2 regions of the Desulfomicrobium norvegicum genome follow, and region 1 is predicted to be linked to the other one. Evidence: riboswitches for the same ligand, from Rfam matches in the RefSeq annotation. Region 1 holds a riboswitch; the other holds the start of a gene.
The links. Region 1 has a riboswitch for cobalamin ahead of BMZ24_RS16650 (sirohydrochlorin cobaltochelatase). Riboswitches for the same ligand answer to the same signal wherever they lie in the genome.
Positions count from the first base shown of each region.

Region 1 (3,051 bases):
TGAACTCGCCTTCCCCGACGTTAAGGGAGATGCCGCGAAGCACGGGTTGACCCTTGTAGCCTGCGCTCAGGTTCCGGATTTCGATCATCGGTGCGCTCACGGCCTGCGTCCCCTGGCCATGATCAGGCAGAAGAAGGGGCCGCCAAACAGGGCGGTGACCACGCCCACGGGTAATTCCGCTCCGTGGGAAAGGATGGTGCGGGCCAGGACGTCGGACCAGAGCAGCAGGATACCCCCGCCCAGGGCCGAAAAAAGAAGCAGGGGTCTGGAGTCCGGTCCGATGAGCATGCGCACCAGATGGGGCACCACCAGGCCGACGAAGCCGATGATGCCGGAGACGCTGACTGCCGCGGCGGTCAGCATTCCGGCGCCGATGAGCAGGCCGATGCGCGCCCGGCCCACGGGTACGCCGACCTGCGCCGCCTGCTCGGACCCGAGGCCCAGGATGTCGAGTTCCCGGGCCAGAAAAAGGACCAGGGCGGAGCCTGCGATCATGTACGGCAGCATGAGCCCCACGTGCTCGAATCCCCGCCCCTGAAAGCTGCCCATGATCCAGAACACGATGGCCGCCACCGATTCCTCGTTCAAGGACTTGATGAGGGCGATGGCCGCGCCGAGGAAGGTGGAGACGACGATTCCGCCCAGGACAAGGCTCTCGCGGGAGAAGTCTCCGGCTAGCCTGCTCATGGCCAGGACCAGGCTCATGGCCGCGAACGCTCCGCCGAGCGCGGCCAGCGGGAGGGTCGAAAGTCCAGCCACGGTCCAGCCCATGCCGAGAGCCAGGGCCGCGCCGCAGGCCGCGCCGCTGGATATCCCCAGGGTGAACGGGTCGGCCAGCGGGTTGCGCAGCAGGCCTTGAAAAACGCCGCCGGATACGGCCAGGGCCGCGCCGGTCAGGAACGAAAGCAGGATGCGACCCAGCCGGATGTCGCGTACGATGACCAGGTCCTGACTCTCGATTTGGCCATGGAGCATGGTCGCGAGGGCGTTATGGATGGCCTCGGCGGGCAGGGGGTAGGACCCGAAAAAAAGGGCCGCATAGATGGAAAGGGGCACGGCTGCCGCCATGGCCAGCCATGCCCTTGTGTGTCGCCTGTCGTTCATGGGGTCAGGGCAGGCGCTCCAGAGCCGCCTGCAGATGATTCAGCCAGATGTCGACGAAAGCCGGGACCTGTGCCGTTCCGCGCAGGACCGGAATGCAGGTCAGGCCGTCGGCGCCGAGCACGGATTTCCAGGAATCCTCCTCGTCTCCGGCCATGTCGTTCAGCGCATGGTCCCCGGCCACGGCCATGAAGGGCGCAAGATACACCCTTGAGATCTTGCGGTCTTTCAGAACCTGCCGCACGTCGTCCAGGGACGGCGTGCCTTCGACGGTGCCGACCAGGACCAGCGGGTCGTGCCGGTTCAGGGAATACTGCAGTCCGGAGTAATAGATGTTCGCGGGGTGGTGGGTGCCGTGGCCCAGCAGTACGACGGCTTCACCTGTTTTGCGTTCTGCCGGGAGACTGGCCATGATGGCCGAGGCGCAGGCTTCGACGTCGGCGGGTTCGGCCAGCAGAGGCAGGCCCAGGACCACGCTCTCCATGCCCTTGGGCAGGCCGGAAAAGGCCTGCACCGTGCGTTGCAGGCCGTGGAATTCCTCGCCCGGGATGGTGTGCAGGGACTGCACGGCCACATGCGTGAAGCCGTCGTCCATCATCCGCGCCAGGGCCATGGCCGGAGAATCGAAGTCCTGTCCCTGGGCGGCAAGTTTTTCGCGCACGATGCGCGAGGAATAGGCCCAGCGGATTTCAATGCCGGGAAAACGCAGCCTTGCTTTCTCCCCGATGTGATCCAGAGCGCCGCGCGCTTCGGGCACGGTGGTGCCGAAGGCTACCAGCAGGATTCCCTTTTTGGGCGGCCTATCCTTGTGTCCGGCCAGAACCGGGCCGTGCAGGGCGAGCAGAAAAAAGAACAGAAGAAGTCCGCAAACATGCGAGGCTTTGAACATGAGACCTCCAGGTTTGGCGGGGGCAGTGAGAAGAGAGAAGGACTGACGTCCAAGGGCGCGGCCCGCAAAAAACCCCCGTTGCAGGCAGCACGAACTGTGGTTGGACCTCGGACAGGTCTTCCGGCTCGTTTCACCAATCCTCGTCCTTCCCAGGAATGACCCCAGTGGACAGCGTGGAGGATGGCTTTTGAAACTTACGGCGGCGGGTCCGCTCCCGATTTGCACGGGATTCCCTTTTACACCCTAAGGTATCCGAAGTGGAAAAGACGCTAGTCGTGGCCCCGTGGGCTGTCAAGAAATCCTCCGTGGCGCACGCTTGACAGAATCAGGCTTGAGGAATACTTGGTCACAAAATGACTTCTGGTCACTTTATGACCGTTGTCCAACAAGGAATTCTCGTGGCCAGAAAGCAGCAGGAAAAATCACTCCAGACCCAGCGCGAACTACTCGATTCGGCGGAAAAACTTTTCGCCGCCAAGGGCTTTGTCGCTACCACTGTGGCCGAGATCACCTCGGACGCAGGCTATGCCAAGGGCAATTTCTATCGGCACTGGCAAAGCAAGGACGAGATCATGCTGGCCATCATCGCCATCAAGATGCAGTCCTACCGCGCCATGCGCGACGCCGCGTTGCAGGATGCTCACAGTCTTAAAGAGGTCATGGACCGCATCCTCGATTTTCTGGAGACCATGATCGACGACCGCAACTGGAGTTCGGTCTTTCTCGAATTCACCATCCATGCCTCCCGCAACGAGGACCTGCGCGCCCAGCTCAACCAGTCCCTGTATCGTCTCTCCAACGAGATTTTCGACGACATCGTCGCGCCGTATGTGCGCAGCGGTTATCCGGCGCGCAAGATCGGCGCCCTGAACACGGCCCTGTTCGAGGGTTTTCTGATCCATTCCTTGCTCGGGACGGGGACCATCGACCGCAAGGATTTTCGCCGGGCAGCCATGAAACTCGCTCTGGCCAACGCCCTGGATACCCAGGAATAATCAGGCTCGCGCATGGTGCGCGGTCTTACTTTTCACACGGAGGATTATTGTCATGAGGCTGTTCTT
Region 1 covers NZ_FOTO01000014.1:93,999-97,049, reverse strand. Annotated here, with positions in the region: gene BMZ24_RS16660 (ABC transporter ATP-binding protein) at 1-100, opposite strand, end outside; gene BMZ24_RS16655 (FecCD family ABC transporter permease) at 97-1,104, opposite strand; gene BMZ24_RS16650 (sirohydrochlorin cobaltochelatase) at 1,109-1,990, opposite strand; cobalamin riboswitch at 2,084-2,261, opposite strand; gene BMZ24_RS16645 (TetR/AcrR family transcriptional regulator) at 2,389-2,985, shown strand; gene BMZ24_RS16640 (TRAP transporter substrate-binding protein) at 3,038-3,051, shown strand, end outside.

Region 2 (3,051 bases), on a different contig from region 1:
GCTTGCCGCCGATGATGACGGCCTCCGAGGCAATGTGCGTGGGCGGGGCCAGGTCGAAGGTCAGGTTGGTGAACGGGCTCTGCCCGCCCCAGCGCGAGGTCGTATTCAGGTTGAACACGAACTTCTGCATGGCCTGCTTGACCTCTTCGTAGGTCAGATTGTCATGGCGGACGAGCGGGGCCAGATAGGTGTCCACGTTGTTGAAGGCCTGCGCACCGGCCCATTCGTTCTGCAGCGTGCCCAGAAAATTGACCATCTGTCCAAGGGCCGCGTCAAAATGCTTGGGCGGGCCGGACGAGCAGCGCCCTTCGAGATTGAACCCCTCAAGCAAGAGGTCGCGCAGGGACCAACCGGCGCAATACCCGGCCAGGCCAAAAGAAAGATCATGGATGTGAAAATAGCCGTGCTCATGGGCCTGCCGGACTTCCTCGGGATATTTCTCAAGGGAATAGCGGGCCTGAACGGAGCCGGACAGATGCAGCATCAGGCCCTGAAAGGAATGAGCCATGTTGGCGTTCTCGCTGACACGCCAGTCAGACTTGTCCAGATAGCTGTCGATGGTCTCGGTCACGTCCAGGAAGGTTTCGGTCTGGCTGCGGATCGTGCGACGCTTTTCGCGGTACACGATGTAGCGCCTTGCGACCTGATAAAGCCTGGACTCCATGAGCACCTGCTCGACGGTGTCCTGAACCAGCTCCTGCTCGGGCATGACCTCGGCTTCGAGTTTGGACTCGACCTTTCCGGCCAGACGCTTGGCCAGGATGGGATCCTTGATGCCGCTGGCGTTGAGGGATTTCAAAATTGCCTGGGCTATCCGGTCCACGGACCAGGATTCAACACGGCCATCACGTTTCACAATCTGCTGAGGCATGAATACTCCAATAAAGTTCGGTCGAATTGAGAATCAGGAAAAATCATCATCGCTTCGAGGCGGCACAAATTCCTGAAAATGCAAGGACAGGCCTTGCGGCATCTGGGCCCGGGTCGTCTCCAGATCTTCGGGGGTCAGGCTCGGGACCTTGGTACAGCGAAAATAGACGCGTCCGGGATACGCGCGGGCCAGGCCAAAAACCTCTTCCAGCGCGTCGCGGGCCGTATCGGTCGCCAGAGCCTGCCCGGTCAGCTCCGGATACATCGACCAGGGTCCCTTGACGTCAACGGCCACGGCCTGGACAAGCCCCGCCGCTAGCACGCGCTCCAGGACATCCGGGGCGGAGCCGTTGGAATCAAGCTTGACCGGCAGGCCGGTCGAGGAAAGATCCTCAAGCAGCCCGTCCAGATCCGCCAGGCAGGTCGGCTCTCCACCGGACAGGGTGATCCCGTCCAGCCAGCGCTTGCGGCGGCGCAGGTCAGACAGGACAATGTCCCGGTCGAGACTCGGCAACAAGGCCCATTTCCAGGCCAGGGATGCGTTGTGGCAGGTCGGGCAGCGCAAATTGCAGCCGCCGGCAAAAAGCACGCACGTGATTTTGCCCGGCCAGTCGCAAAGACTCACCGGCACCATGCCGCGCACGCGTTCCCATGAAGGAATCGTGTCAGTCATGTTCGCTCGAAGTTGTGATGACGTTTTTCTGAACAACTCAACGCCCTGCATCCGCGTGCAGAGGGTTAAGAGAATTGCTTCAGGCAGGTTTTCTGGCTTGCCCCCGCACGCGGCGTCTCCCTTTGCGGGATCAGCCTTTAACGCGCGAAATCGGGATTACAGTGGCGGGACCGCCCCGGACTCGCACCGGGTTCCCTTGCTCCTGAAGTAGTTTCGCAGAACAGGTCGAGTATTAGGACATCGAGACATCGGGATCAACCAAAACCTTTTCCACAGGGGCGTCTTTACCGTGTGGAAGAAGAATTCAGGTCAATGAATGCGAGCGGTTATGGCGTAAAAAATTCAGTCCTGCCACGGGAAGAGCCAGCGAAAAAAATACGGCCAGTACAAGGAAGGTCGTTGACAGACCGAAGCTGTCGGCAAGCAAACCTACCAGCGGGCCGGTGGCCACGAACCCCGTTCGGAAGGCCAGGCTGTGCAACGACAGAATGCTGGCCCTGTTCGCCCGGCTGCTCAAGGCCTGCAACCGCGAGCGCATGAGCGGCCCTTGCAGCCCTCGCATGGCCGTAAGCAGATAATAGAACAAAAAACCTCCCACGGCCGTGACGGTTCCAAGTCCAAGATACGCCACGACGATCAGCACGAAAAAGAGCGTCTGCATGCCGCCCGCGCCCAGCTTGCCCTCGACCCGATGGCTGTTTGCGGCAGCCAGGGCCACAACCAGATTGGCCCCGGCCCAGGCCGGACCGAACCATGTCACGGGAACCAGGCATTCCTGCATATAGGGCTGAATGAGCCAAACCATGTAGAAGGAAGCCAGCCCCAGAAGCATGCCGTTCATGATGGTCGCCCGGATGGCCGAGCTTTCCCGAAAGGCGAATCTGCAAACGCCCAAAGCTTCGGCCAGATGCGATACCACCGGCCCGCCGCTTTCCGCCTTGGGCTCTTTCAAGGTCAGGCACAAACCCAGGGCCAGGGTCCAGATCCCGATCTGGGCGACGAAGGGCAACAGCGGCCAGTGCGCGTACATGAGTCCGGCAAAGAGCGCGCCCGCGGCCTCTCCCCCTTGGGCCCATCCGACCATGCGCCCGTCGCAGCGGGTGTAGAGGTCCACCCGGTCCTTGGCGCGCAAGGTCTCGAAAAGCAGCGCCGTATCCGATCCGCTGATGAAGGCGTAGGAGACGCCCAGCAGCAACTCGGCGACAAGCACTCCCCAGAAGGTCGCCGCGACCAGATACCAGCCCCACCCGACAATGCCGAAAACGCAGGCCGTGATCAGCGCCCACCGATAGCCCAGGCGGTCGCTGACGTATCCGGACGGATATTCCATGATCACGCTGGCCAGCGAGAAAAACACCTGAAGAGTCAGGATCTCGGTCAGGGTCAGGCCGATCTCGTCCTTCCAGAACAAGGTGATGATGGCCATGGGGAAAAGGGTCATCTTCAGCGCCGCGAAGACGTTGAGGGTCAGCAGCGTGCGCCGCAGTCCATCCTCGCTGTCCTGCCCA
Region 2 covers NZ_FOTO01000010.1:102,712-105,762, reverse strand. Annotated here, with positions in the region: gene BMZ24_RS14105 (ribonucleoside triphosphate reductase) at 1-871, opposite strand, end outside; gene BMZ24_RS14100 (anaerobic ribonucleoside-triphosphate reductase activating protein) at 905-1,543, opposite strand; cobalamin riboswitch at 1,609-1,764, opposite strand; gene BMZ24_RS14095 (MFS transporter) at 1,848-3,051, opposite strand, start outside.
Region 2: linked by a shared signal. The riboswitch ahead of BMZ24_RS14100 (anaerobic ribonucleoside-triphosphate reductase activating protein) and the one ahead of BMZ24_RS16650 (sirohydrochlorin cobaltochelatase) in region 1 are both predicted to bind cobalamin.